4 regions of the Citrobacter sp. ANG330 genome follow, and region 2 is predicted to be linked to each of the others. Evidence: predicted binding sites of a transcription regulator. Region 2 holds the regulator's gene; each other region holds the start of a gene.
What was found. Region 2 encodes CRP, which controls carbon source genes, mostly activating them, when cyclic AMP is high. Its sites were predicted from a motif close to ATGTGANNNNNNTCACAT; they were not measured.

Region 1 (7,725 bases), on a different contig from region 2:
AACAAGCGGTCGACATTAACTATGGTAAAGGAGAAGCTTATGTTTCGTTGGGGCATTATATTTCTGGTTATCGCGTTAATTGCCGCCGCACTGGGATTTGGTGGACTGGCTGGTACTGCTGCGGGCGCGGCGAAAATTGTCTTCGTCGTCGGGATCATTCTGTTCCTGGTCAGCCTGTTTATGGGCCGTAAACGACCCTAGCGTGTAATCTGTAACGCTATATCGCTACCAAGCCAGTCCATTGGACTGGCTTTTTCTGTTTTAGCCGTCGCGAATTTGCGTTACTTTGGCACATCACAGAATAAAAACAGGAAGGCAGAGGTGGGGCAGCGTATACCCGTTACGCTCGGCAATATTGCGCCGCTAGCATTAAGAACGTTCAAACCTGGTCGTCTGGCACTCGTCTGTGAAGGCGGTGGACAGCGAGGGATCTTTACGGCCGGTGTGCTGGATGAATTCATGCGTGCGCAGTTTAATCCCTTCGATCTCTACTACGGTACTTCTGCGGGCGCACAAAATCTCTCAGCCTATCTGTGCAACCAGCCAGGTTATGGGCGCAAAGTTATCATGCGCTATACCACCAAACGTGAATTCTTTGATCCGGTACGCTTTGTGCGCGGTGGGAATCTGATCGACCTCGACTGGCTGGTGGAAGCGACGGCCAGCCAGATGCCACTGCAAATGGACACCGCCGCCCACCTGTTCGAGACGGGTAAAAATTTCTACATGTGCGCCTGTCGGGGCGATGATTATACGCCGGGCTATTTCTCGCCGACGAAGCAAAACTGGCTTGATTTGATCCGGGCGACCAGCGCAATTCCTGGCTTTTATCGTAGCGGTGTGTCGCTGGAGGGGATTAATTACCTCGACGGCGGCATCAGTGATGCGATCCCGGTTCGTGAAGCCGTGAAGCAGGGGGCGAAAACGCTGGTGGTCATCCGTACTGTGCCTTCGCAAATGTACTACACCCCGCAGTGGTTTAAACGAATGGAGCGCTGGTTGAGTGAAAGTAGCCTGCAGTCGCTGGTCAATCTGGTTCAACACCATGAGACCAGCTATACGGAAATTCAGCGCTTTATTGAAAAACCGCCGGGCAAGCTAAGGATCTTTGAGATCTACCCGCCGAAGCCGCTGAAAAGTATGGCGCTGGGAAGCCGCATTCCAGCGCTGCGCGAAGACTATAAAATTGGCCGGCTGTGCGGGCGTTACTTCCTGGCGACCGTGGGAAAACTGCTGGCGGCGGAACCGCCGTTACTGCGACACCTGCCACAGATCGTCACCCCGACGCCGGTGGTGGTTCCTCCGGCACCGGTCGCCAACGATGTCCATGTGGCGGCGGTAAGTGATGCACCGCAGGCTAACGATACGACATTCAGTAATGAGGATCTGGCGTGAGTTTTCGCTTTATCGACACCCACTGTCACTTTGATTTTCCACCTTTTATCGGGGAGGAAGCAGACAGTCTGCAACAGGCAGGCGCGGCAGGCGTGGAGAAAATCGTGATTCCGGCAACGGAAGCGGCAAACTTTGCCCGCGTGCTGGCGTTGGCGGAACGCTTTTCGCCTCTCTATGCCGCGCTCGGTTTACATCCAATTGTGATTGAACAGCATACGGAAGATCATCTCGAACGGCTGCGACAGGCGCTGGAACAGCGTCCGGCAAAGGTGGTCGCTATTGGTGAAGTAGGCCTGGATCTGTATCGCGACGATCCGCAATTTGCTAAGCAGGAGCGGTTTCTGCAAGCGCAATTGACGCTGGCAAAACGGTTCGAGCTCCCGGTGATTCTCCATTCCCGGCGCACACACGACAAGCTGGCGATGCATCTTAAACGTCATGATTTGCCGCGTACCGGCGTGGTTCATGGATTTGCTGGCAGCCTGCAACAGGCCGAACGCTTTGTACAACTGGGATACAAAATCGGCGTCGGTGGCACGATCACCTACCCGCGCGCCCGCAAAACCCGCGATGTGATAGCGCAACTGCCGCTGGAGGCATTGCTGCTGGAGACAGACGCGCCGGATATGCCGCTCAATGGTTTTCAGGGGCAGCCAAACCGCCCGGAGCAGGCGGCAAGAGTGTTCGAAGCGTTATGCGAATTACGCCCGGAACCCGCGGAGCGGATTGCTGACGCGCTGTACCGGAATTCGACGACGCTGTTCAATCTGGGCGGCTAAAGGTATAACGCCGGGAAAATAAGACGATTCACACCGCGTTCTTGTAACGCATTGGCCAGTTGCGCCACATCCTCCGGCGTCGCGCCAGGCCAGCTTCTTGCTTCGCCGTAAGCGCCGTGGGCGTGAAAGGCGTTCAGTCGCACCGGAACATCGCCCAGTTGCCTGATGAACGTCGCCAGCGCATCAATGTGTTGCAGATAATCCACCTGCCCGGGGATCACCAGCAACCTCAGTTCCGTCAGTTTTCCCCGCTGTGACAGCAGCGTAATACTGCGTTTGATTTGCTCATTATCCCGTCCGGTGAGCGCTATATGGCACGTACTGTCCCAGGCTTTGAGATCAAGCATCACACCATCGCAAACCGGCAGCAACTTTTCCCAGCCGGTTTCGCTCAACAGGCCATTACTATCGACCAGGCAGGTGAGCGACTGAAGCTGCGCATCGGCCTTAATAGCCGTAAATAAGTCCACAATGAAAGGCAACTGCGTGGTGGCTTCGCCGCCGCTGACGGTGATTCCTTCAATAAACAGCGAGGCTTTGCGGAGCTGACGCAACACCTCTTCCACGCTCATTGTTTGCGACATCGGCGTTGCCTGCTGCGAGCACATCTGCAAACAGGTATCGCACTGCTCGCATACGTCAGCCTGCCAGATAACTTTCCCTGCACTGAAACTCAACGCCTGATGCGGGCACTGCGGGACGCATTCGCCACAGTGATTGCAGCGTCCCATCGTCCACGGGTTGTGGCAATTCTTACAGCGCAGATTGCACCCTTGCAGAAACAGGGCCAGACGACTGCCCGGCCCGTCCACGCAGGAGAAAGGAATAACCTGACTAACGAAAGCGCATCTGCTGTTCATGACTGACGACACGAGGTTGACGTTCCAGAATATGCGTATTTCGCGCGGCCTCTTCACCCAGCCAGGTGGTATTGGTTCGTGAGCCTTCAGCACGATATTTTTCCAGATCCGACAGGCGCACCATGTATCCCGTGACGCGGACCAGATCGTTACCGCTGACGTTAGCGGTAAACTCGCGCATTCCCGCTTTGAACGCGCCCAGACAGAGTTGCACCAGCGCCTGCGGGTTACGCTTGATGGTTTCATCGAGCGTCAGAATGTCACTGATTCCAGACTGATAATAGGCGTGATGGGGGGCGACGGCTTGCAGATGGGTGATCGGATCCGGTTCATCGCCATAGGGCAAACGTGCGCCTGGGGTGGTGCCGGTATCCGAACTGATTCCCGACTGGGCGTGTAGCATGGCGCGGTTTTTCCAGCCGTATTTCACTGGGGTGTTTTCAACAAAATCAGCCAACTGGGCGCTGATGCGATACCCCAGATCGTTTGCCGTCTCCTCTTTACCGTAGCGTGCATTCATTCCGGCCTTTTCACACAGCAGATTGACGGCTTCCGCCAGACCATACATACCGAACATTGGCACAAAACGCTGTGGATCGATCAGACCTTCCTGCACCAGGAAGCTATTCTCAAAGAAATGTGATTTCTCATAGAGGAACTCACATCGCGCATCGATGATGGCGATTTGCTGCTGGCAGTAGTACGGCAGGGTGCGGTTAAAGAAGTCATAGACAGAGGTGCTGCGCTCGGCAATAGCTTTCAGATTGAGGCGAACCAGCGTGCTGCCGCCGCCGGCGAGCGGCAGAGAGTTGTAACAACTGACGATGCCATAGCGACCTTTTGTGAAAATTTTATCATTTACAGGGCCGTTAGAAATATGCGGCTTGCTGCATTCACAAATGTTTTTCGCCACGTCCAGTAGCAGATCGTCGGGCGTGATTTCCGGGTCATAAATAAAGGTTAGGTTAGGCGCAACCTGCTTTAATTCTGCATCGGCACGTAAAATAGCCCGGGTGATGGGAGTATCGGCGGGGCCAATGTTGGCATGCATAAAAGCGTCAGGCAGCGTTCTGTCGAGATAACGCCAGAAACGTTTTATTCGAATATCGATCGCTTCTTGTGTTAGAATTTTCACATATGGTTGCAGCAGCGTATCCAGTTGCCCCAGGTAAACCGGCATCGATGTGACGGAAGGCACGTGATGGTACAGGATAGTCAACAGGGACAGCGCGTCATCCAGATCTTTTGCCCCTTCCAGTTCCAGCCAGGCTGAACCGTTAGCCAGAAAACGCGCGTAATCAGGAAGCACGTAGCGCGGTTTATACGGCGCGTGACCTTCGAACATATCGCAGATAACCCCGTCGTCCAGCGCCTGGCGCGCCCCGGCGGGTAGCGCAGGGTAAGGCAGGTTGTTTTCTGCTTCCAGCGCCAGAAAATGGCGTTTCTGCTCCGGACTGAGGAGTGAGCTGGTGACGATTTGCTGGCAACGTTGTTGCAGCGCGGTTTCATGGGGCGTAGGCATCGGGATTCCTTTATCGGCCGAAAATCATGATGCCATTGTAGAAAGATGCGCTGTTGGCACTTTGATCCTGATGCGCCTGAGTGGAGAAGAAATCGGCAGAAAAGGGCGATTATTTGAAGTTAATCTCATTACAGTAATGCAAATTTGTACGTAGTTTTCATTAACTGTGATGTATATCGAAGTGTAATGGTGAGTCGATGTTAGAATACTAACAGACTCGCAAGGTGAGAATTTAATACGGCGATGCCGTTGGAGAATGTTATGAGCGATTTAACTGCAAGCAGCCTGCGCGCACTGAAACTGATGGACCTGACCACCCTGAATGACGACGACACCAATGAAAAAGTGATCGCGCTGTGTCATCAGGCGAAAACCCCGGTTGGCAACACCGCAGCAGTCTGCATCTATCCTCGTTTTATCCCGATTGCGCGTAAAACGCTGAAAGAGCAGGGCACACCGGACATCCGTATTGCAACGGTGACCAACTTCCCGCACGGTAACGACGATATTGAGATCGCGCTGGCGGAAACCCGTGCGGCAATTGCCTACGGGGCGGACGAAGTGGACGTGGTCTTCCCGTACCGTGCGCTGATGGCCGGTAACGAACAGGTCGGTTTCGACCTGGTGAAAGCCTGTAAAGACGCGTGCGCGGCGGCAAACGTGCTGCTGAAAGTGATCATCGAAACCGGCGAACTGAAAGAAGAGCAGCTTATTCGTAAAGCTTCTGAAATCTCTATCAAAGCCGGGGCGGATTTCATTAAAACCTCAACCGGTAAAGTACCGGTGAACGCCACGCCGGAAAGCGCGCGCATCATGATGGAAGTGATTCGTGACATGGGCGTATCGAAAACCGTGGGCTTCAAACCGGCGGGCGGCGTGCGTACCGCCGAAGATGCTCAGCAGTTCCTCGCTATCGCTGACGAACTGTTCGGCGCGGACTGGGCGGATTCTCGTCATTACCGTTTTGGGGCATCCAGCCTGCTGGCAAGCCTGCTGAAGGCGCTGGGGCACGGCGACGGTAAGAGCGCAAGCAGCTACTAATGACTTTTGATTAACCTGTAGGCCGGATAAGGTTTTTGCCGCCATCCGGCATTTTTCCTGTAGCGCCGGATGGCGCGCAGCTTATCCGGCCTGCGACTGACCTTCTTCCTTTTCCCTCAGGGGGTTACCGTGTTTCTCGCACAAGAAATTATTCGTAAAAAACGTGATGGTCATGCGCTGAGCGATGAAGAAATTCGTTTCTTTATCAACGGAATTCGTGACAACACTGTCTCTGAAGGGCAAATCGCCGCCCTGGCGATGACCATTTTCTTCCACGATATGACGATGCCAGAACGCGTTTCGCTGACCATGGCAATGCGGGATTCAGGAACCGTACTGGACTGGAAAAGTCTGAATCTGAACGGCCCTATCGTCGATAAACACTCCACTGGCGGCGTGGGCGATGTGACGTCGCTGATGCTTGGCCCAATGGTCGCTGCCTGTGGCGGCTACATCCCGATGATCTCGGGACGCGGACTGGGGCATACCGGTGGTACGCTCGATAAGCTTGAAGCAATTCCGGGGTTCGATATCTTCCCGGACGACAACCGTTTCCGTGAAATCATTAAGGACGTGGGTGTGGCGATCATCGGGCAAACCAGCTCGCTCGCACCGGCGGACAAACGTTTTTATGCCACCCGCGACATCACCGCGACGGTGGATTCCATTCCGCTTATCACTGGCTCCATTCTGGCGAAAAAACTGGCGGAAGGGCTGGATGCGCTGGTTATGGACGTGAAAGTCGGCAGCGGCGCGTTTATGCCAACCTATGAGCTTTCTGAAGCGCTGGCGGAAGCCATTGTGGGCGTGGCGAACGGTGCTGGCGTACGCACCACCGCACTGTTGACTGATATGAATCAGGTGCTGGCGTCAAGCGCCGGTAACGCCGTGGAAGTGCGCGAAGCGGTGCAGTTCCTGACCGGCGAATACCGCAACCCACGTCTGTTCGACGTAACGATGGCGCTGTGTGTTGAAATGCTGATCTCCGGCAACCTGGCGAAAGACGACGCTGACGCGCGTGCAAAACTGCAGGCGGTACTGGATAACGGTAAAGCGGCTGAGGTCTTTGGACGTATGGTTGCCGCCCAGAAAGGTCCGACCGACTTTGTAGAGAACTACGCGAAATACCTGCCGACGGCAATGCTCAGTAAAGCGGTTTATGCTGATAGCGAAGGGTTCGTCAGCGCGATGGATACCCGTGCGCTGGGCATGGCGGTGGTGTCGATGGGCGGCGGTCGTCGCCAGGCGTCGGATACCATTGATTACAGCGTCGGCTTTACCGATATGGCGCGTCTTGGTGACAGCGTAGACGGCAAGCAGCCGCTGGCGGTAATCCACGCGAAAGATGAAGCCAGTTGGCAGGAGGCGGCGAAAGCTGTCAAAGCGGCAATTATCCTTGACGATAAAGCGCCTGAAAGCACACCAACGGTCTATCGTCGAATCACCGAATAGCTATATACTGATCTGATCGCTTTTTTGCAGCGCAGATGAATGGAGAACAAGATGAAACGTGCATTTATTATGGTGCTGGACTCCTTTGGTATTGGTGCAACGGAAGACGCAGATCGCTTTGGCGACGTCGGTTCCGACACCATGGGGCACATCGCTGAAGCCTGTGCCAAAGGCGAAGCTGACAATGGTCGTAAAGGCCCACTGAATCTGCCAAACCTCACCCGTCTGGGGCTGGTGAAAGCGCACGAAGGCTCCACCGGCAAAATCGCAGCCGGTATGGACGCTAACGCACAAGTGATTGGCGCCTGGGCCTGGGCGCATGAGCTCTCTTCCGGTAAAGATACGCCGTCGGGTCACTGGGAAATCGCCGGTGTGCCGGTTCTGTTCGACTGGGGCTATTTCAGCGACCACGAAAACAGCTTCCCGCAGGAACTGCTGGATAAGCTGGTGAAACGCGCAAACCTGCCGGGTTACCTCGGTAACTGCCACTCTTCCGGTACGGTGATTCTGGATCAGTTGGGTGAAGAGCACATGAAAACCGGTAAACCGATTTTCTATACCTCCGCTGACTCCGTATTCCAGATTGCCTGCCACGAAGAGACGTTTGGTCTGGATAAACTCTACGAGCTGTGCGAGATCGCCCGTGAAGAGCTGACCGAAGGGGGTTACAACATCG
Region 2 (7,725 bases):
TATCGAACAGCAAACGATGTTCGAATACACCGGCAACTACAGCGCGTTTGAGATTCAGCGCGCCACGCGTCTGGCCCAGCAACAGGCGATGTATGAAAGCCAGCAGGAGCGCGTCGCGCATCTGCAAAGCTATATCGATCGCTTCCGCGCCAAAGCCACGAAAGCAAAACAGGCACAGAGCCGTATTAAGATGCTGGAGCGCATGGAACTGATTGCCCCGGCGCATGTCGATAACCCGTTCCATTTCAGCTTCCGCGCGCCGGAGAGCCTGCCAAATCCGCTGCTGAAAATGGAGAAAGTGAGCGCGGGTTATGGCGAACGCATCATTCTGGATTCCATCAAACTCAACCTTGTCCCGGGCTCGCGTATTGGCCTGCTGGGACGTAACGGCGCCGGTAAATCCACGCTCATCAAACTGTTGGCGGGTGAACTTGCGCCGGTGAGCGGTGAAATTGGCCTGGCGAAAGGCATTAAGCTCGGGTATTTCGCCCAGCATCAGCTCGAATATTTACGCGCGGATGAATCACCGTTGCAGCATCTGGTGCGGCTGGCGCCACAAGAACTCGAACAGAAACTGCGTGATTATCTGGGTGGCTTCGGCTTCCAGGGCGATAAAGTCAGCGAAGAGACGCGTCGTTTCTCCGGCGGCGAAAAAGCGCGACTGGTGCTGGCGCTGATCGTCTGGCAGCGTCCGAACCTGCTGCTGCTTGATGAACCGACTAACCACCTTGATCTCGACATGCGTCAGGCATTAACCGAAGCGCTGATTGAATTTGAAGGCGCACTGGTGGTCGTATCGCACGACCGCCATTTGCTGCGCTCCACCACCGACGATCTCTACCTGGTGCATGACCGTAAGGTTGAGCCATTTGATGGCGATCTTGAAGATTACCAACAGTGGCTGAGCGACGTGCAGAAACAGGAAAATCAGCCTGACGAGCCAGCAAAAGAGAACGTCAACAGCGCGCAGTCGCGTAAAGATCAGAAGCGTCGCGAAGCCGAACTGCGAACGCAAACCCAGCCGCTGCGTAAAGAGATCGCCCGTCTGGAAAAAGAGATGGAGAAGCTGAACGCACAGCTGGCGCAGGCGGAAGAGAAGCTGGGCGACAGCGAACTTTACGACCAGAGTCGCAAAGCCGAGCTGACGGAATGTCTGCAACAGCAGGCCAGCGCCAAAGCCGGGCTGGAAGCGTGCGAAATGGCCTGGCTGGATGCCCAGGAACAGCTTGAGCAGATGCTGAGCGAGTAACGGTGATGACACACGTAATCCTTCATGACCCTGAGATGCCGAACGGCAGCAGTGACGAGTTTCGGCCACTGCGCGGACTGAGCAACTGTCATCTACAGACCATGCTGCCGCGTTTAATCCGCCGTAAAGTGAATTTCGACGCCCACTGGCAGCGTCTGGAATTGCCCGACGGCGACTTTGTCGATCTGGCATGGAGTGAAGATCCGCAACAGGCAAAGCACAAGCCGCGCCTGGTGGTCTTTCATGGTCTGGAAGGCAGCCTGAACAGCCCCTATGCACATGGTCTGATTGAGGCGGCAAAAAATCGGGGCTGGCTTGGCGTGGTGATGCATTTCCGTGGCTGTAGCGGCGAGCCGAACCGGAAGAATCGCATTTATCACTCCGGTGAAACGGAAGATGGCACCTGGTTTTTACACTGGCTACAGCGAGAATTCGGCACCGCGCCAACCGCCGCGGTGGGCTATTCGCTGGGGGGAAACATGCTGGCTTGTTTGCTGGCAAAAGAGGGGAAAAATATCCCGCTCGACGCGGCGGTCATTGTCTCAGCCCCCTTTGTGCTGGAAGCCTGCAGCTACCATATGGATAAAGGCTTTTCCCGCGTGTATCAGCGCTATCTACTCAATCTGCTTAAAGGCAACGCATCGCGCAAACTGGCAGCTTATCCCGGCTCGTTGCCGGTGAGTCTGGCGCAGTTGAAATCCCTGCGTCGTATCCGCGAGTTTGACGATCTGATCACCGCCAAAATTCACGGCTTTGCTGACGCTATCGACTACTATCGTCAATGTAGCGCCATGCCCTTGCTCAGTGACATCGCGATTCCGACGTTGATCATCCACGCAAAAGACGACCCGTTCATGGATCATCATGTGATCCCTAAAGCGGAAGATTTACCGCCGCAGGTGGAATATCAGTTAACCGAACATGGCGGTCACGTCGGGTTCATCGGCGGCACGTTGCGTCGACCAGAAATGTGGCTGGAGTCGCGCATTCCTGACTGGCTGACACCCTATCTGGAGGCATAACTATGCAAATCCCCTGGCAGGACCTTTCCCCCGAGACGCTGGACAATCTGATCGAAAGCTTTGTGTTGCGCGAAGGTACCGATTATGGTGAACATGAACGTACCCTTGAGCAAAAAGTCGCCGACGTGAAACGCCAGTTACAGTGTGGAGAAGCGGTCCTGGTGTGGTCTGAGTTGCACGAAACCGTCAACATCATGCCGCGCAAATCATTTCGCGAGTAACCCGCACGCTATCGGCCGACTATAATAAAAAATCAATTTATTGATGGAGTTAACATGTCTGCCAAACATCCGGTGATCGCGGTAACAGGATCCAGCGGCGCGGGGACCACCACCACCAGCCTCGCGTTCCGTAAAATTTTTGCGCAGCTCAACCTGCGTGCAGCCGAGGTGGAAGGCGACAGTTTTCATCGTTATACCCGTCCGGAGATGGATATGGCGATTCGCAAAGCGCGCGATGCCGGGCGCCATATCAGCTATTTTGGCCCCGAAGCCAATGACTTCGGCCTGCTGGAACAGACGTTTATTGAGTACGGCCAGACCGGGAAAGGCCAGTCACGCAAATATCTGCATACCTACGATGAAGCCGTCCCGTGGAACCAGGTGCCGGGGACGTTTACCCCGTGGCAAGCACTGCCCGAACCCACCGATGTGCTGTTCTATGAAGGCCTGCACGGCGGCGTCGTCACGCCCCAGCATGAGGTCGCAAGACATGTTGATCTCCTGGTCGGCGTGGTGCCCATCGTTAACCTGGAATGGATCCAGAAGCTTATCCGCGACACCAGTGAACGAGGCCATTCTCGTGAGGCGGTGATGGATTCGGTGGTCCGTTCGATGGACGACTATATCAACTACATCACGCCGCAGTTCTCCCGCACCCACATCAACTTCCAGCGCGTTCCTACCGTGGACACATCCAACCCCTTCGCAGCCAGGAGCATTCCATCACTGGATGAGAGCTTTGTGGTGATTCATTTCCGCAATCTGGAAGGGATCGATTTCCCCTGGCTGCTGGCGATGCTGCAGGGCTCATTCATTTCTCACATCAATACGTTGGTGGTTCCTGGCGGGAAAATGGGTCTGGCAATGGAACTGATCATGCTGCCGCTGGTACAGCGACTGATGGAAGGCAAGAAGATCGAATAAACGGTGGGGAGTGCCCGATGGCGCTGCGCTTACCGGGCCTACGACAGGAGTAGGCCTGATAAGCGCAGCGCCATCAGGCAATGATCATCAGGCAGCAATCACTTCGTACGAATGGGTAATGTTAACCGCTTTTCCCAGCATCAACGCCACAGAGCAATACTTCTCTGCCGACAGATCGACCGCCCGCGCAACGGCGGCATCCTTCAGATCGTGGCCGGTGACAATAAAGTGCAGGTTGATGTGAGTGAACAGGCGTGGCGCCTCTTCCCGACGTTCTGAAGTCAATTTCACTTCGCAGTTCGTCACATCCTGACGGCCTTTTTGCAGGATAGAAACCACGTCAATGGCGCTGCAACCGCCAGCCGCCATCAACACCATTTCCATCGGGCTCGGTGCTTTATCACCAGAGTTACCGTCCATCAGAATCTGATGCCCGGAAGCGGACTCACCCAGGAAGGTTAACCCCTCAACCCATTTAACACGCGCTTGCATATTTTTTAACTCCAGTGCGTTAATTTTCCTGACAGATTACGCGTACATAACAATTCTCGCAACGGAAGGCGACCTGCGTCATGCTGAAGCGAGACACCAGGAGACACACGGCTAAAGCTATGCTAAAACAGTCAGGATGCTACAGTAATACATTGACGTACTGCATGTATGCAGAGGACTTCACATTAAAGGCTGCAGTTCGTTTTTGACAGTCTCTTCCCAGGACGCGGGAAGCACATTTTTGCAACCCCAGAGACAGCGGATTTTTTGGCTCTGGAGACAGCTTATAACAGAGGATAATCGCGCATGGTGCTTGGCAAACCGCAAACAGACCCGACACTCGAATGGTTCTTGTCTCATTGCCATATTCATAAGTACCCGTCCAAGAGCACGCTGATTCACCAGGGTGAAAAAGCGGAAACGTTGTACTACATCGTTAAGGGCTCAGTGGCAGTGTTGATTAAAGATGAGGAAGGGAAAGAAATGATCCTTTCTTATCTGAATCAGGGTGATTTCATTGGCGAACTGGGCCTGTTTGAAGAAGGCCAGGAACGTAGCGCATGGGTTCGGGCGAAAACAGCGTGTGAAGTGGCTGAAATTTCCTACAAGAAATTCCGCCAGTTGATCCAGGTGAACCCGGATATTCTGATGCGCCTGTCTTCTCAAATGGCTCGCCGCCTGCAAGTCACTTCAGAGAAAGTCGGTAACCTGGCCTTCCTCGATGTGACCGGTCGTATCGCCCAGACGCTGCTGAATCTGGCGAAACAGCCTGATGCAATGACTCACCCGGACGGCATGCAGATCAAAATCACTCGCCAGGAGATTGGCCAGATCGTTGGCTGTTCTCGCGAAACCGTTGGTCGTATCCTGAAGATGCTGGAAGATCAGAACCTGATCTCCGCTCACGGTAAAACGATCGTCGTTTACGGCACTCGTTAATCTCATCGGAAATGGCGCGCTACCCGGTAGTGCGTCATTTTTGTTTTGCCAATGTGGCGCAGACTGATTTATCACCCAGAAATCAACTATGCACTACGTCAAACGCTGGTGCTCTGTTTGCCCGTGGCCGTCGGCCTGATCATCGGGCAGTTGCATCTGGGTTTGCTCTTCTCTCTCGTTCCCGCCTGCTGCAACATTGCCGGGCTTGATACACCGCACAAACGCTTTTTCAAACGCCTGGTGATTGGCGCGTCGCTGTTTGCCGGATGCAGCCTGATTATGCAGCTGCTACTGGCGCAGGCGATCCCGTTGCCGCTGATCCTGACCGGACTCACATTGATTCTCGGCGTCACCGCGGAACTGAGTTCACTGCATGCCCGCCTGCTGCCCGCCTCGCTGATTGCCGCTATTTTTACGCTGAGCCTGGCAGGAAATATGCCGGTCTGGGAACCGTTGCTGATCTACGCGCTGGGCACGCTGTGGTATGGCTTATTTAACTGGTTCTGGTTCTGGCTGTGGCGCGAGCAACCGCTGCGCGAGTCGCTAAGCCTACTGTACCGGGAACTGGCGGATTACTGCGAAGCCAAATACAGTATGCTGACTCAGCACACCGATCCGGAAAAAACGCTACCGCCGCTGCTGGTCCGCCAGCAAAAAGCCGTCGACCTCATCACCCAGTGTTATCAGCAGATGCATATGCTGTCGGCGCATCACAACAATGACTACAAACGAATGCTGCGCGCCTTTCAGGAAGCGCTGGATTTACAGGAACATATCTCAGTGAGTCTGCACCAGCCGGAAGAGGTGCAAAAGCTGGTCGAACGCAGCCACGCTGAGCAGGTGATTCGCTGGACGGCGCAAACCGTCGCCGCGCGGTTGCGGGTACTGGCGGATGACATTCTGTATCACCGACTGCCGACCCGTTTCTCTATGCAAAAGCAGATTGGCGCGCTGGAAAAAATTGCTCATCAGCATCCGGATAACCCCGTCGGGCAGTTCTGTTACTGGCACTTCAGCCGTATCGCCCGGGTGCTGCGCACTCAACGACCACTTTACGCCCGCGATCTGATGGCTGACAAACAGCGCCGTCTTCCGTTGCTTCCTGCGTTGAAAAACTACCTTTCCCTGAAATCACCAGCGCTACGCAACGCCGGGCGTATCAGCGTCATGCTCAGCATCGCCAGTCTGATGGGAACCGCGTTACACCTGCCGAAACCGTACTGGATCCTGATGACCGTGCTGTTTGTCACGCAGAACGGTTATGGCGCCACCCGCGTGCGTATTCTGCACCGTTCGGCGGGTACGCTGGTGGGGCTGATTATTGCAGGCGTGACGCTGCACTTTCATATTCCTGAAGGATATACGCTGGCCCTGATGCTGGTGATCACCCTGGTCAGCTATCTGACTATCCGTAAAAACTACGGCTGGGCGACGGTGGGATTTACCGTCACGGCGGTATATACCCTGCAGCTACTGACGCTGGACGGCGAGCAGTTTATTATCCCCCGGTTTGTCGACACGGTGATAGGCTGCCTGATTGCATTTGGCGGCACCGTCTGGCTATGGCCACAATGGCAGAGCGGGCTACTGCGTAAAAACGCCCACGATGCGCTGGAGGCCGATCAGGAAGCTATTCGTCTGATTCTGAGCGACGATCCGCAGGCTACACCGCTGGCTTATCAGCGTATGCGAGTCAACCAGGCGCACAACACACTGTTTAACTCACTGAATCAGGCGATGCAGGAGCCGGGCTTCAACACGCACTATCTGGCGGATATGAAGCTGTGGGTGACGCACAGTCAGTTTATTGTTGAACACATTAACGCCATGACGACATTGGCGCGTGAACATACGATGCTGACGCCGGAACTGGCGCAGCGATATCTGCAATCGTGCGAAATTGCCATCCAACGCTGTCAGCAACGACTGGAGTACGACGGGCCGGGCAGTTCCGGAGATGTAAATATTCTGGAGGCGCCCGAAGCGCTCACCCACGGGCCCTTAAGCACGCTTGAACAGCATCTGCAACGCGTGCTGGGGCACCTGAACACGATGCACACTATCTCGTCTGTCGCATGGCGTCAGCGGCCGCACCATGGGATCTGGCTCAGCCGCCGGTTACGGGATATGCGGGGTTAACATGGATTGCCGGATACGCGCGTTATCGATGAAGGCAGGATAAGCGCAGCGCCATCAGGCAAATCGTTAACCAACAACCCTGGCAACAGCCTGTGCAAAACGCTGCATCCCTTCGTCGATATCCGCTTCTTCCACCACCAGCGACGGGGCAAAGCGCATCACATCCGGGCCCGCATTCAATACCATCACGCCGGCATCGGCTGCCGCATAGAGGAAATCGCGCGCGCGCCCTTTGTATTGCGGCAGCAACTCCGCCCCGATCAACAGGCCCATACCGCGAATATCGCTAAACACATGGAATTGTTCGTTAATCTGCTGTAGATGCTGGACAAATTTTTGGCGCTTTGCATTCACGCCTCCCAGAACCTCTGGCGTGTTGATGATGTCGAACGCGGCTTCCGCCACCGCGCAGGCCAGCGGATTACCGCCGTAGGTTGAACCATGAGAACCGACATGAAATGCCGAGGCGATCTCTTGCGTCGTCAATACCGCGCTCACCGGGAAGCCGCCGCCCAGTGCTTTCGCACTGGTGAGGATATCCGGCGTCACGCCGTAGTGCATATAGGCAAACAGCTCACCCGTACGTCCCATGCCGCTTTGCACTTCATCAAACACCAGCAGTGCCTGATGCTCGTCGCAGAGCTCGCGCAACCCTTGCAGGAACTCTGGCGTGGCGGCCAGAACGCCGCCTTCTCCCTGTACCGGCTCAACCACCACCGCGCAGGTGTGATCGTCCATC
Region 3 (7,725 bases), on a different contig from region 2:
AACGGTGTGACGACGCAACTGCTGGAGATGGGCATTGATTCCACCTGGAACGATAACAACGAGTTCGAAGTGTGGGACGGTGAAGCGCGCTGTTACGGCTTTGGCAAGGAAATTGCCATCAAACACATTCGCCCGGTCATGCCGTTGCTGATGATGCGCGCCTCGCTTGAAGCGCAACAGCGTTTTGCCCCGAATAAGCGTCCGTATCTGATCTCTCGTTCGGGTTGCGCGGGAATGCAGCGTTACGTTCAGACATGGAGTGGCGATAACCGCACCCACTGGGACACGCTGCGCTATAACACCCGCATGGGGCTGGGGATGAGTCTTTCCGGGCTGTTCAACGTGGGGCACGATGTCGGCGGATTCTCCGGCGATAAACCCGATGCCGAACTGTTCGTACGTTGGGTACAGAATGGCGTGATGCATCCACGTTTTACCATTCACTCATGGAACGATGACCATACGGTGAACGAGCCGTGGATGTATCCGGGCGTAACGCCAGCCATTCGCAGTGCGATAGCGTTGCGCTATCGACTACTGCCCTACCTCTACACCCTGCTCTGGCAGGCGCATGCCGATGACGAACCGATGCTACGCCCGACGTTCCTCGATCATGAGCATGACCCGCAGACCTTCGAAGAATGCGATGACTTCCTGTTGGGCCGCGACATACTGGTCGCAAGCGTAGTAGAAGCGGGTCAGCGCAAGCGCCGCGTCTGGCTGCCGGATAACGAAACCGGCTGGTACGATTTTTACACCCATGCATGGTTCACTGGCGGTCAGTCGATCGTCCTCGACGCACCGCTGGAAAAACTGCCGCTGCTGGTACGCGCCGGGGCGGCTCTGCCGCTCAGCGAGCGCATTACCCATGTGAGTGCCGAAAAAGACGATACCCGTGAACTGATGCTCTACCCGGTCAACGGTGTCGGAACAACCTCTGGTCTGCTGTTTGAAGATGATGGTGAAAGCTGGGGCTACCAGAACGGCAATGCGCTGTGGGTGGAATGGGAAATGGTGTGCGACGGCGCAACCATCAATCTGAAGGTGGACGCCCGCGGCAATTATCGTCCGGCATGGAAAGCGCTGAAGGTGTCGTTACCGGCAGGAGAAAGACGCAGGCTGTTGGTGAATGGTGTCGAAGGGAGTGAGTGGGTGCTCTAAACAATGCCGGGTGGCGGCGTCGCCTTACCCGGCCTACAACGTTGCTGTAGGCCCGGTAAGCGTAGCGCCACCGGGCTTTTTTTAGTTCTCGATACCTTTACTGCGCAGATAGTCTTCGTAGTTGCCGCTGAAGTCCACTACGCGCTCTGGGGTGATTTCCAGCACGCGGGTCGCCAGCGAGCTCACAAATTCACGGTCGTGAGAAACGAAAATCAGGGTTCCCTGATACATCTCCAGCGCCATGTTAAGCGATTCGATGGATTCCATATCGAGGTGGTTAGTCGGTTCGTCCATGACCAGAATGTTTGGCTTCTGCATCATCAACTTACCGAACAGCATACGACCCTTTTCACCACCCGACAGTACCTTCGCCGGCTTTTTGATGTCGTCCTGGCTGAACAGCAGACGACCGAGGATGCTGCGCACCGCCTGTTCGTCATCGCCTTCCTGCTTCCACTGGCTCATCCAGTCGAAAACCGTCAGATCGTTTTCGAATTCATATTCGTGATCCTGCGCGTAGTAGCCAATGCGCGCATTCTCAGACCATTTCACGGTTCCGCTGTCGGCGTCCAGATCGCCCACCAGCGTTTTCAGCAGCGTCGATTTACCCACGCCGTTGGTCCCCAGTACCGCCAGTTTTTCACCGACTTCCAGCAGCAGATTCACGCCTTTAAACAGCGGACCGTTATCAAAACCTTTGCTGAGCGCTTCCACTTCCAGCGCGTTACGGAACAGTTTCTTATCCTGTTCGAAGCGAATGAACGGGTTCTGACGGCTGGAGGCCTTCACTTCGTCGAGCTTAATTTTATCAATCTGACGGGCGCGAGACGTCGCCTGGCGAGATTTAGAGGCGTTGGCGCTAAAACGGCTGACGAAGGATTGCAGGTCTGCAATCTGTGCTTTTTTCTTGGCGTTATCCGCCAGCAGACGTTCGCGCGCCTGGGTCGCGGCGGTCATGTATTCATCGTAGTTACCCGGATAAATCCGCAGTTCGCCGTAGTCGAGATCCGCCATGTGCGTACACACCATGTTCAGGAAGTGACGGTCGTGCGAAATGATAATCATGGTGCTGTCACGTTCGTTCAGCACCTGCTCCAGCCAGCGAATGGTGTCAATATCCAGGTTGTTGGTCGGTTCGTCGAGCAGCAGAATATCCGGATTGGAAAACAGCGCCTGCGCCAGAAGGACACGCAGTTTCCAGCCGGGAGCAACTTCACTCATCGGACCGTAGTGTTGTTCCACCGGAATACCGACGCCAAGCAGCAGTTCACCGGCGCGCGCTTCAGCAGAGTAACCGTCCATCTCGCCGTATTTCACTTCCAGATCGGCCACTTTGTAACCGTCTTCTTCGCTCATCTCCGGCAGCGCGTAAATGCGATCGCGCTCCTGCTTCACTTCCCACAGTTCACCGTGGCCCATAATGACCGTGTCGAGCACGGTAAATTCTTCAAAGGCGAACTGATCCTGGCGCAGTTTACCGATACGCTCATTGGGATCGAGGGAGACGTTCCCCAGCGTCGGTTCGAGGTCGCCGCCGAGAATTTTCATAAAGGTGGATTTACCGCTACCGTTAGCGCCAATCAGGCCGTAACGATTGCCGCCGCCAAATTTGACGGAAATGTTTTCGAACAGCGGCTTACTGCCGAACTGCATGGTGACGTTGCTGGAAACTAACACGGACGTATCCTAAAGAATATGTGACAAACCGCGTATTATGCCACAAGTCTGAAAGAAGATCGCGCCCTGTAGCGAACGACTACACTGGGGGGACAGGAAAAAAATGTGATTTCGTACACATCTGAATTCCCTGTGAACAGGAATGCACATATAATGCGCTCCCAACACTACAGAATTCTCAACCCAACAGCCTGCCAGGCAATGAATCTCGCATAACATGAATATGAAATTAACAACGTTTTTCGCGGCAGCACTCGCGGTCGTCGGCTTTTGCAGTACCGCATCTGCTGTCACTTATCCCCTGCCAACGGATGGTAGTCGCGTTATTGGTCAGAATCAGGTCATCACCATCCCGGAAGGTAACACGCAGCCGCTGGAGTATTTTGCTGCAGAATACCAGATGGGGCTTTCCAACATGCTGGAAGCCAACCCGGGCGTGGATACCTTCCTGCCGAAAGGCGGCACCGTGCTGAACATTCCGCAGCAGTTGATTCTGCCGGACACAGTGCACGAAGGCATTGTGATTAACAGCGCCGAAATGCGTCTGTATTACTACCCGAAAGGCACCAATACGGTGATCGTCCTGCCGATCGGTATCGGTCAGTTAGGTAAAGACACGCCAATCAACTGGACCACCAAAGTTGAGCGTAAGAAAGCCGGACCGACCTGGACGCCAACCGCCAAAATGCACGCTGAATATCGTGCCGCAGGTGAACCGTTGCCGGCTGTCGTTCCCGCCGGTCCGGATAACCCGATGGGTCTGTACGCGCTGTACATTGGCCGCCTGTACGCCATTCATGGTACTAACGCCAACTTCGGTATCGGCCTGCGCGTAAGCCACGGCTGCGTGCGTCTGCGTAACGAAGACATCAAATTCCTGTTTCAGAATGTGCCTGTCGGGACGCGCGTACAGTTTATCGATGAGCCGGTAAAAGCGACCACTGAGCCTGATGGCAGCCGTTACATCGAAGTTCACAACCCACTGTCGACGACTGAAGCGCAGTTTGAAGGCGGCGAAATCGTACCGATTACGCTTTCGAAGAGCATTCAGAACATCACCAATCAGGCCGATGTTGATCAGAGTATTGTGGAACAAGCGATTCAGAACCGTTCAGGGATGCCGGTTCGTCTGAACTGATACAGATCTGGACAGTAAAAAGGGCGGATGATTTCTCCGCCCTTTTTATTGATTTTGTTCAGGATTATCTCAACAGCAACAGCCCATACCCCACCAACGCCGCCCATATCAGCATCGGCAGCGAGTAAAGATGAAAGCGCCACCAGATACGCCGATCATTCGCCATCCGTAAAGCAATCAGATTCGCCAGCGAGCCCGGCAACAGACCAAATCCACCCACATTCACTGCCCAGGCCAGCAGTACCGTAGGAGGGACATAGTTCAACAACAAAATGGTGCCAGGGACATTACTGATAACCTGCGACAGGCCAATCGCCGTCAGCCACAGGCCAGCCCCGGAAAGCGTGCCGACGTGATTGAACACTCCCTGAAGAACCGGCAACTGCGTGAGTAAATGGACATCAATAAACATCGCCATAAACACCAGCAGCAGCGTCCAGTCCACACTCAGCACCACACGACGCGCCAACAGCAGAAACCCTAGCGCCACCAGCGCCAGCCCCACCAGTTCTTGTTTGAGTTCCAGCGCCGTCAGAAAGACGATGTACAACCCGAGACATCCCCATACCAGTCGCGGCTGCCACTGCGGCGCAGGCGTGCCGGTGTGGTACGACAGTGGCTTATCCGGAAAACAAAACCAGCACATCACCAGCAGCGTCAACATCATCACAACGGCAAGCGGCGCCATCTGGCTGATAAATGCTAAAAATGAGAGGCCGGAACGCCCCCACAACAGAATATTTTGCGGGTTGCCGATCGGCGTCAGCAGTGAACCGGCATTGACGGCCAGTGCTTCAAAGATGATTAGTCGGTTAACCGGTATCGCGCACAACTTCTTCAGGGTGATGGTGAGTGGTACGACGATAAAGAGCGCGACGTCATTAGTCAGAAAGGTCGAGAGCAGCGCTGCCGCCAGGACCATGAACATCGCCAGACGGCGTTCAGTGGCAAACCGGCGGGTCATTTTGCGACCGAGCACATCAAAGTAGCCGCTCAGCTCAACGCCCTTGGTCAGCAGCATCAAACCACTCAGCGTGATAATGGTATGCCAGTCAATGGCACCGGGCCAGGTCCGGGGCGTGAACGGCACCCACAGACTCAACGCTACACCCACGATAATCAGTAGCTGAAAAAAACGGTCGCGTTTCAGCGCCCGTAAAAAAGGCAGATTCATTCTGATGATGTTCCGTGCTGCTCGGTAAACAGACGAAATGCGTCCAGCGTCTCCTGACTCACGTGATGTTCCATTCCCTCGGCATCGCGACGAGCAATCTCTGCGCTCACCCCCAGCACCAGCAGAAAGTTCTCGACAATCTGATGACGTTCGCGGCTCTCCTGCGCCAGCTTCTCCCCTTCCGGGGTTAAGAAAACACCGCGCCAGGGAATCATTTCGATCAGTCCTACCGAGGCCAGACGCTTGAGCATCTTGGCCACCGTCGGCTGAGACACGCCAAGCCGGGCCGCCATATCCACCTGACGCGCTTCGCCGACCTCGATAATCAGGTCAGAAATCAACTCAACATAGTCGTCAATCAGTTCACGACGATGCGCCTCTCGAACCTGACGAAACCCTTCGACGTGCTCCTCAACATTCACTAACTGCGTCACTTTTTTTGTTGTTGGCATACCTGCGCGACGACTCATTCTGCTTCCTCATTCCTGTGACGCATTAACCGCATCTAATTAGAGAACGGCCATTGTAAACCAGAGTTGCTTCGGCACAAAAAATTAACGTTTTAGCAATAGCTATATAATATAGCCTGTGCTATATCTGTATGTAATGCAGTCATCCCTCACGGATCGAGGGACCAGAAAGTCAGGAGGTCAATATGAACGAGTTCAAGAGGTGTATGCGCGTGTTTAGTCATTCTCCCTTTAAAGTCCGGTTAATGCTGCTCTCGATGCTGTGCGACATGATCAACAGCAAACCCGGGCAGGATAAACCCTCAGAAAAATAACGCGGCGTCGCGGTACGCCGCTTCATCTGGCTGTCATCTACGGCCGTTACACTTCTGTTTTTGTCAAAATAACCCTTCTTTTGTCGGATTTGCTAACCCCTTCGCAAAACAATTTCTTTCTGCCAGTTGACCTTCACATTCACACGCTCTATCTTCTTGCAGCCCTGCCTAACTTGCGGCTCGCAGATGCGGACCTCTCCCTCTTCACGCACTCTCAGCAGGTAATGACCCTTGGCGCCAGGGTAAGCACATGGCGTTTTTATGATAGTGGCATATGAATTTAACCCTCAAAGACTCGCTTCTTGCCCGCAGCCGGACTCTTAGCCCGTGGACTGGCTTTTATGTTTTGCAGTCCCTGCTGATCAACCTGGCGCTGGGCTATCCGTTTAGTCTGCTCTATACCGCTGCCTTTACCTGCATTTTGCTGTTGCTCTGGCGTACTGCGCCGAAAGTACAAAAGGTGCTGATCGGCGTGTGTTCGCTTGTCGCTGCCTGTTACTTTCCTTTCGGCCAGGCCTACGGATCGCCAAACTTTAATACGCTGCTGGCACTTCACTCGACCAATATGGAAGAGTCCACGGAAATCCTGACGATTTTCCCCTGGTACAGCTATCTGGTGGGGGTGTTTATCTTTGCACTTGGCGTCATTGCCGTGCGTCGCAAACCTGAAGTCGAGAGAAAACGCTGGAACAGGTATGACAGCCTGTGTCTGCTGTTCAGCGTGGTCGCTTTTTTTGTCGCCCCCGTGCAGAACCTGGCCTGGGGCGGCGTGTTTAAACTAAAGGACACGGGCTACCCGGTGTTCCGTTTCGCCAAAGACGTCATCGTCAATAACAATGAAGTGATTGACGAGCAGGAGCGCATGGCGAAGTTCGCCAGCATGAAAGACACCTGGACCGTCACCGCCGTGAAGCCGAAATATCACACCTACGTGGTGGTGATCGGTGAAAGCGCGCGTCGTGATGCGCTGGGGGCGTTTGGCGGTCACTGGGATAACACCCCGTTTGCCAGCAGCGTTAACGGCTACCTGTTTGCCGATTACGTCGCGGCCAGCGGGTCAACGCAAAAATCGCTCGGGCTGACCCTAAACCGGGTCGTTGATGATAAGCCGCAGTATCAGGATAATTTTGTCACGCTGGCAAACCGCGCCGGTTTCCAGACCTGGTGGTTCTCGAATCAGGGACAGATTGGCGAATATGACACCGCCATCGCCAGTATCGCAAAGCGGGCTGATGAAGTGCATTTTCTCAAAAGCGGCGACTTCGAGGCGGACAAAAACACCCAGGACGAAGCGTTATTAAAAATGACCGCGCAAGTGCTGGCAACAGAACGTACCCAGCCGCAGCTGATTGTTCTGCATCTGATGGGGTCTCATCCGCAGGCTTGTGACCGCACAAAAGGGAAGTACGACACGTTCGTCCAGTCGAAAGAAACCTCCTGCTATCTCTATACCATGACCCAGACCGATGACCTGCTGCGAAAACTGTACGATCAGCTTCGCAACAGCGGCGGCAGTTTCTCTATGGTGTACTTCTCCGATCACGGTCTTGCCTTTAAAGAGCGCGGGAAGGAAGTGCAATATCTGGCGCACGACGACCAGTTCCAGCAAAACTTCCAGGTTCCATTTATGGTGCTTTCCAGTGATGATAAAGCGCATAAGATAGTCAAAGCGCGGCGTTCCGCTAATGACTTCCTCGGCTTCTTCTCGCAGTGGACAGGCATTAGCGCAAAAGAGATTAAGATGAAGTACCGGTTTATCTCTGAACAGAAAGCCGGGCCGGTGTACATCAC
Region 4 (7,725 bases), on a different contig from region 2:
TTTGTCTATGCCGCCGTGCCGTCCGTTGTTGAACTGGCGGACGACCTTCTGGCAGAAGATGGCTGTCTGAATTTCTTTGCCGGTCCGACGGATAGCCGTTTCAAGGTGCCGTTTAATTTCTACAACGTGCATTACAACAGCACTCACGTAGTCGGAACTTCTGGCGGTTCCACCGAGGACATGAAAGAGGCAATCGCGCTGAGCGCAACAGGACAACTGCAACCGTCGTTTATGGTGACCCATATCGGCGGTCTTGATGCGGTGCCAGATACCGTTCTGAACTTACCGGATATTCCGGGTGGTAAGAAGCTCATCTATAACGGCGTCACGATGCCGCTGACGGCAATTGCTGATTTCGCCGAGAAAGGCAAAACCGATCCGTTGTTCAGGGAACTGGCGCGTCTTGTGGAGGAGACACACGGAATCTGGAATGAGAAAGCAGAAAAGTATCTGCTGGCGCAGTTTGGCGTGGATATCGGGGAGGCGGCATGAAATCCCTGGCATGGCCGCTGTTTCGCATCACGGAGCAGGCAGCGCTGGCTGCCTGGCCGCAAACCGGCTGCGGCGATAAGAACAAAATCGATGGCCTGGCAGTGAGCGCGATGCGTACGGCCTTGAATGACATTGCCATTCGCGGGCGCATCGTCATTGGCGAGGGCGAAATAGATCACGCGCCGATGTTGTGGATTGGCGAAGAGGTTGGCAATGGCGGCGGACCGGAGGTGGATATCGCCGTCGATCCCATTGAAGGTACCCGGATGGTTGCGATGGGGCAGAGCAATGCGCTGGCAGTGATGGCGTTTGCGCCGCGGGGAAGTTTGCTTCACGCCCCGGATATGTACATGAAAAAACTGGTCGTTAACCGGCAGGCGAAAGGGGGGATTAATCTTGCCCTGCCATTGGCAGATAATCTGCGTCAGGTGGCACAAGCGCTGGGCAAACCGCTGGAGCAACTGCGCATGGTCACACTGGATAAACCGCGACTTCAACCGGAGATTGCCGCAGCCACACAGTTGGGGGTGAAAGTCTACGCCCTGCCCGATGGCGATGTGGCCGCCAGCGTGCTGGCCTGTTTGCAGGATAACCTCTATGACCTGATGTATACCACGGGCGGTGCGCCGGAAGGCGTGATTTCTGCCTGCGCGGTGAAAGCATTGGGGGGCGATATGCAAGCCGAGCTTGTCGATTTTTGTGAAGCAAAAGGCGATACCGCAGAGCATCGGCTGATTGCTGCTCAGGAGCGCCAGCGGTGTGCTGAAATGGGTGTCGAGGTTAATCGGGTTTATACACTCGACGAACTGGTGGCAGGAGATGACGTCCTTTTTAGCGCGACCGGGGTGACCAGAGGCGATCTGGTGAATGGGATCCAACAGGTTGCAAAGGGGGTACGCACGCAAACTTTACTGATCGGCGGGGCGGACCGAACGTGTAATATAATAGACTCTCTGCATTCATGGTGATTTATCGGGATACGAATGACGACGCTGACAGAAGACGATGTGCTTGAGCAACTGGATGCTCAGAACAATTTACTTTCGTTTATGACGACGGCACATACTATTTTGCTGCAGGGCATAAAGCGCTTTCTGCCGTCGCTGTTTGTCGATAACGATGAAGAGATTGTGGAATATGCAGTGAAGCCGTTACTTGCCCAGAGTGGGCCGCTTGATGATATTGACGTTGCGCTACGCCTGATTTATGCGCTGGGAAAAATGGACAAATGGCTTTATGCCGACATTACGCATTTTTCGCAGTTTTATCAGTACGTCAGCGAACGGGATGAAATCCCAGGATTTGCTGATGACATCACCTGGGATTTTATCAGCAACGTCAACAGTATCACCCGAAACACGACCTTATATAGCGCGCTGGAGTCGATGAAGTTTGCCGATTTTGCGGCGTGGTCGGAGGTTCGTTTTTCCGCAATGGTCAAGACGGCAATGGCGCTGGCGGTGACGTCAATTTTGAAGGAATTAACACCGTGAAAATCGGACTGATGGTCAACGGGTTGCGGGTTGAAGCCCATTATCATGATGATGAGATAGAGAACGTTCATAAGCCGTTATTACAGCGACTGGCAAACATCCATTCCGCGAACACCAGACGGCGCACCGTTGTGTTTCTGAGTGCGCCGCCCGGGACCGGAAAATCCACACTCACCACGTTCTGGGAATGGCTTTCTCGTCAGGATCCCTTTTTGCCGACGATCCAGACGCTGCCGATGGATGGTTTTCATCACTACAATGACTGGCTGGACGCCCACAATCTGCGTGCATATAAAGGGGCACCAGAGACCTTTGACGTTGATAAGCTTGCGCAGAATCTGCGCCAGATACGGGACGGCGAAGGGACCTGGCCGCAGTACGATCGGCAAAAACACGATCCGGTCGAAGACGCGATTGTCGTAAACGCGCCGATTGTCATTGTGGAAGGAAACTGGCTGCTGCGGGATGACGAGAGATGGCGGGCGCTGGCGGCGTTCTGCGATTTTTCCCTCTTTATCCGTGCGCCAGCCCAGGCCCTGCGAGCCCGACTGGTGGAGCGCAAACGGGCCGGTGGATTATCACCAGCCGATGCCGGGGCGTTTTACGAACGCACAGACGGGCCTAATGTTGAGCGAGTGCTGCGCGAAAGTCGCCCTGCCAGCCTGCTACTGGAGATGAACCTCAGTGGGGAATACCGTCTCGCCTGACGATAAATTATTCCAGCTAAGACGTGATGATTATTACGGCTTACTGGAATAATTACCCCCGTCCGTAGCGGGTAAAATGTGATGCAGGTCATATAGCTGGCTTAATCGTCTGGACAATCATTCCTTTTATTCCCCGTTTCGCTTATTCTAGCTGAAGCGTTTCAGTCGATTAAATGTTCGACAAATAATCAATCAGTCGCAGTTTGCGACAGGTAAGGTTTCCCTGAACGATGCGCTGGATTACTCTGTCAGCCACATCTGAATCGGGATAGCCTTGCAGGAGATCTATGACCGTACGCGTAGCGATTAATGGCTTCGGTCGCATCGGACGTAATGTGGTTCGTGCTTTATATGAATCTGGACGTCGGGCGGAAATCACCGTGGTGGCAATCAATGAACTGGCGGATGCTTCGGGCATGGCGCATTTGTTGAAATATGACACCAGCCATGGGCGTTTTGCATGGGATGTTCGCCAGGAGCGCGAACAACTTTATGTCGGCGACGACGCGATCCGCATTCTGCATGAGCCCGCGCTTGACGCGCTGCCCTGGCGCGAACTGGGCATTGATATCGTGCTGGATTGCACAGGGGTTTACGGTAATCGCGAACACGGCGAAGCGCATCTCGCCGCGGGAGCAAAGAAAGTGCTCTTTTCACATCCTGGCAGCAACGATCTCGACGCCACTGTGGTATTTGGCGTCAATCAGGACCAACTGCGCGCGGAACACCGCATCGTTTCCAATGCGTCCTGCACCACGAATTGTATCATTCCCATTATCAAATTATTGGATGATGCCTATGGCATAGAGTCCGGTACGGTGACGACAATTCACTCCGCGATGCACGATCAGCAGGTCATTGATGCGTATCACCCTGACCTGCGCCGTACACGTGCGGCGAGTCAGTCGATCATTCCGGTCGATACCAAACTGGCGGCGGGCATCACGCGTATTTTCCCGCAGTTTAACGATCGTTTTGAAGCCATTGCGGTGCGTGTACCCACGATAAACGTCACGGCAATCGACCTGAGCGTCACGGTGATGAAGCCGGTAAAAGCGAATGAAGTCAACCAGTTGCTGCAAAAAGCGGCACAAGGTGCATTTCATGATATAGTTGACTATACGGAATTACCGTTGGTCTCAGTAGATTTTAATCACGACCCGCACAGCGCCATCGTCGATGGCACTCAAACGCGAGTCAGTGGTGCGCACCTGATTAAGACCCTGGTCTGGTGTGACAATGAATGGGGCTTCGCGAACAGAATGCTCGACACCACGTTAGCGATGGCTGCAAAAGGTTTCAGGTAGGGCGCAAGGGCGTCTGCAAAACTTTATCAAGAATCAACGAGAGGATTCACCATGTCTGTAATCAAGATGACCGATTTGGATCTTGCTGGTAAACGTGTTTTTATCCGTGCGGATCTGAACGTACCAGTTAAAGAAGGGAAAGTGACCAGCGATGCGCGTATCCGTGCGTCTCTGCCAACCATCGAACTGGCCCTGAAACAAGGTGCTAAAGTGATGGTGACTTCTCACCTGGGTCGTCCTACCGAAGGCGAGTACAACGAAGAATTCTCTCTGCTGCCGGTTGTTAATTACCTGAAAGACAAACTGTCTAACCCGGTTCGCCTGGTGAAAGATTACCTCGACGGCGTTGAAGTCGCTGCGGGTGAACTGGTGGTTCTGGAAAACGTTCGCTTTAACAAAGGCGAGAAGAAAGACGACGAAGCGCTGTCCAAAAAATACGCTGCGCTGTGCGACGTGTTCGTAATGGACGCGTTTGGTACGGCTCACCGCGCGCAGGCTTCCACTCACGGTATCGGCAAATTCGCTGACGTCGCGTGTGCCGGTCCGCTGCTGGCCGCTGAACTGGATGCGCTGGGTAAAGCGCTGAAAGAGCCAGCTCGCCCGATGGTCGCTATCGTTGGCGGTTCTAAAGTTTCTACCAAACTGACCGTTCTGGATTCCCTGTCCAAAATCGCCGATCAGCTGATTGTTGGCGGCGGCATCGCGAACACCTTCGTTGCCGCTCAGGGCCACAATGTCGGTAAATCCCTGTACGAAGCCGATCTGGTTGACGAAGCCAAACGTCTGCTGACCACGTGCGATATCCCGGTTCCGACTGACGTTCGCGTCGCGACCGAGTTCTCTGAAAGCGCTGCCGCTACGCTGAAATCCGTCAACGACGTGAAAGAAGACGAGCAGATTCTGGATATCGGTGACGCTTCTGCACAGCAGCTGGCTGAAATCCTGAAGAATGCGAAAACCATTCTGTGGAACGGCCCGGTTGGCGTGTTTGAATTCCCGAACTTCCGTAAAGGGACTGAGATCGTGGCTAACGCGATTGCTGACAGCGACGCGTTCTCTATCGCAGGCGGCGGTGACACGCTGGCGGCGATCGACCTGTTCGGTATTGCTGACAAAATCTCCTACATCTCCACTGGCGGCGGTGCATTCCTCGAATTCGTGGAAGGTAAAGTTCTGCCTGCAGTAGCGATGCTCGAAGAGCGCGCTAAGAAGTAAGACATTCATGGGCAGGGAAACCTGCCCAATTTTCAGCGCGCTATAGTGGCACGCACCCCTTTCCAAGGCCGAAGATACAGGACTCGTAACATGTCTAAAATTTTTGATTTCGTAAAACCTGGCGTTATCACCGGTGATGACGTACAGAAAGTTTTCCAGGTAGCAAAAGAAAACAACTTCGCTCTGCCAGCAGTTAACTGCGTCGGTACCGACTCTATCAACGCCGTTCTGGAAACCGCTGCAAAAGTGAAAGCGCCGGTTATCGTTCAGTTCTCCAACGGTGGCGCTGCGTTTATCGCGGGTAAAGGCGTGAAAACTGATGTTCCTCAGGGTGCGGCAATCCTGGGCGCAATCTCTGGTGCGCATCACGTACATCAGATGGCTGAGCATTACGGTGTTCCGGTTATCCTGCACACTGACCACTGCGCGAAGAAACTGCTGCCGTGGATCGACGGTCTGTTGGACGCGGGTGAAAAACACTTCGCGGCGACCGGTAAACCGCTGTTCTCTTCTCACATGATCGACCTTTCTGAAGAGTCTCTGGAAGAGAACATCGAAATCTGCTCCAAATACCTGGCGCGCATGTCCAAAATGGGCATGACTCTGGAAATCGAACTGGGTTGCACCGGTGGTGAAGAAGATGGCGTGGACAACAGCCACATGGATGCTTCTGCCCTGTATACCCAGCCGGAAGACGTGGATTATGCCTACACCGAGCTGAGCAAAATCAGCCCGCGTTTCACTATCGCGGCTTCTTTCGGTAACGTACACGGCGTTTACAAGCCGGGTAACGTGGTTCTGACCCCGACCATCCTGCGTGACTCTCAGGACTATGTTTCTAAGAAACATAACCTGCCGCACAACAGCCTGAACTTCGTCTTCCACGGCGGTTCCGGTTCTACTGCTCAGGAAATCAAAGACTCTGTGAGCTACGGCGTCATCAAAATGAACATCGATACCGATACCCAATGGGCGACCTGGGAAGGTGTTCTGAAGTACTACAAAGATAACGAAGCGTATCTGCAGGGTCAGCTGGGCAACCCGAAAGGCGAAGATCAGCCGAACAAGAAATACTACGATCCGCGCGTATGGCTGCGTGCTGGCCAGACTTCTATGATCACGCGTCTGGAACAGGCTTTCAAAGAACTGAACGCGATCGACGTTCTGTAATATAGCCTGCTGATTGTAAAAATGGCTTCCTTCGGGAAGCCATTTTTTTTACTTGTTGAGACACATTTTATCCGGCAATAAGGCGTTATTGCGACACGCAGGTGCCTTTCTCACCCGTGAGTATCTGCGGTGCATCTTTCAGCGCGCCAATAAACGCCGAACGCCCGGTTTGCTTAACAAACTGGATCACTGCTGCCGCTTTTGGTCCCATTGCGCCATCCGGTGCCGCAAAAGGCGCCAACTCTTCGGTTGTCACATGGCGTAACGCACGCGCCTGCGGCGTCCCCCAGTGTTCATAGACGGCATCGGCATCGGTCAGGATCAGCAGATGATCGGCGTTGATGGCATTCGCCAACACCGCGGCTGTCAGATCTTTATCGATCACCGCTTCGGTTCCCTGGTATCCTTCGCCCTGTGCCACCACCGGAACGCCGCCGCCGCCACAGCAAATCACCGTGTGTCCCGCTTCCACCAGTATCCTGATGGCATCGCTGTCGAGAATGTTTTGCGGCATCGGTGAGGGAACGACCCGACGAATGTACTGCCCATCCGCCTTCATCGTCCAGCCATAGCGTTGCTCCAGTTCAGCTTGTTGATCCGGTTGATAGACAGGGCCAATGTACTTACCCGGAGCGGCAAACGCTTCATCCTGTGGGTCTACTTCGACCCGCGTCATCAGCGTGGTGACAGAGGAGTTGCCCACGTTTTGCGTCAGCGCCTGGGCGATAGCGGCACCGATCATACCCTGGCTCTCAGCCACCAGAATATCCAGCGGCCAGGCGGGAGATTCCGTGTAGGCCGCGTTCTGCAACGCCAGCAACCCGACCTGAGGCCCGTTTCCGTGAACAATCACCAGTTGATAATCGCGGGCCAGCGTCGCCACCCGTTGCGCAAAAACCTGAATGCTGCGCTGTTGGTTTTCCGCGCTCAGTATTTCTCCGCGCTGCAATAAAGCATTTCCACCCAGCGCAATGACCAGTTTCTTTTTCATTATGACCTCAATGTGCAAAATATCTCGTGGTCAAAATAACGTTCCTGGCTATTTATAATGTGACTTCTTCGACAGCTTATTGACTGATAAAAATAACGCGTTAATTCGGATTATTTTTAATTGCTTTGTTTAAATTATTTAAAAAATGATTGTTAGAGTTTTTTTAATAATGCTGCGGTCAGTTCCCAGGAATTTATAACAATGGATTTTGTGTGACTTTGCTCAAACGAAATGGCGTCGTGGCCCGATATGGTGAGCAGAGTTAAAACATCAAGCCTCATCAATCGTCAGATAACCTGAGGTGTTCAACGGTAAATATTACCGGGAGATTGCTTATGTCTGAATCATGT

Region 1: the regulator CRP is predicted to act here: its motif matches at 4,668-4,685, upstream of deoC (deoxyribose-phosphate aldolase).
Region 3: the regulator CRP is predicted to act here: its motif matches at 2,942-2,959, upstream of ldtB (L,D-transpeptidase).
Region 4: the regulator CRP is predicted to act here: its motif matches at 2,769-2,786, upstream of epd (erythrose-4-phosphate dehydrogenase).

The regions. Positions count from the first base shown of each region.
Region 1 is NZ_JASJUI010000003.1:282,707-290,431, reverse strand. Features, by position in the region: gene QNN88_RS09675 (DUF1328 domain-containing protein) at 40-201, shown strand; gene QNN88_RS09670 (patatin-like phospholipase family protein) at 322-1,395, shown strand; gene QNN88_RS09665 (metal-dependent hydrolase) at 1,392-2,174, shown strand; gene QNN88_RS09660 (YjjW family glycine radical enzyme activase) at 2,171-3,034, opposite strand; gene QNN88_RS09655 (YjjI family glycine radical enzyme) at 3,009-4,556, opposite strand; gene deoC (deoxyribose-phosphate aldolase) at 4,818-5,597, shown strand; gene deoA (thymidine phosphorylase) at 5,727-7,049, shown strand; gene deoB (phosphopentomutase) at 7,101-7,725, shown strand, end outside.
Region 2 is NZ_JASJUI010000010.1:138,067-145,791, reverse strand. Features, by position in the region: gene QNN88_RS19280 (ABC transporter ATP-binding protein) at 1-1,249, shown strand, start outside; gene QNN88_RS19275 (hydrolase) at 1,255-2,271, shown strand; gene QNN88_RS19270 (YheU family protein) at 2,274-2,492, shown strand; gene QNN88_RS19265 (phosphoribulokinase) at 2,547-3,416, shown strand; gene QNN88_RS19260 (OsmC family protein) at 3,504-3,908, opposite strand; gene crp (cAMP-activated global transcriptional regulator CRP) at 4,215-4,847, shown strand; gene QNN88_RS19250 (YccS/YhfK family putative transporter) at 4,899-6,986, shown strand; gene argD (bifunctional acetylornithine/succinyldiaminopimelate transaminase) at 7,053-7,725, opposite strand, start outside.
Region 3 is NZ_JASJUI010000008.1:137,139-144,863, reverse strand. Features, by position in the region: gene QNN88_RS17470 (TIM-barrel domain-containing protein) at 1-1,161, shown strand, start outside; gene QNN88_RS17465 (ABC-F family ATPase) at 1,243-2,838, opposite strand; gene ldtB (L,D-transpeptidase) at 3,056-3,976, shown strand; gene QNN88_RS17455 (anion transporter) at 4,041-5,150, opposite strand; gene mntR (manganese-binding transcriptional regulator MntR) at 5,147-5,620, opposite strand; gene mntS (manganase accumulation protein MntS) at 5,806-5,934, shown strand; gene QNN88_RS17440 (phosphoethanolamine transferase) at 6,209-7,725, shown strand, end outside.
Region 4 is NZ_JASJUI010000005.1:254,678-262,402, reverse strand. Features, by position in the region: gene QNN88_RS13955 (zinc-binding dehydrogenase) at 1-492, shown strand, start outside; gene glpX (class II fructose-bisphosphatase) at 489-1,460, shown strand; gene QNN88_RS13945 (MltR family transcriptional regulator) at 1,476-1,985, shown strand; gene QNN88_RS13940 (nucleoside/nucleotide kinase family protein) at 1,982-2,692, shown strand; gene epd (erythrose-4-phosphate dehydrogenase) at 2,980-3,999, shown strand; gene pgk (phosphoglycerate kinase) at 4,051-5,214, shown strand; gene fbaA (class II fructose-bisphosphate aldolase) at 5,305-6,384, shown strand; gene QNN88_RS13920 (carbamate kinase) at 6,470-7,375, opposite strand; gene QNN88_RS13915 (MFS transporter) at 7,711-7,725, shown strand, end outside.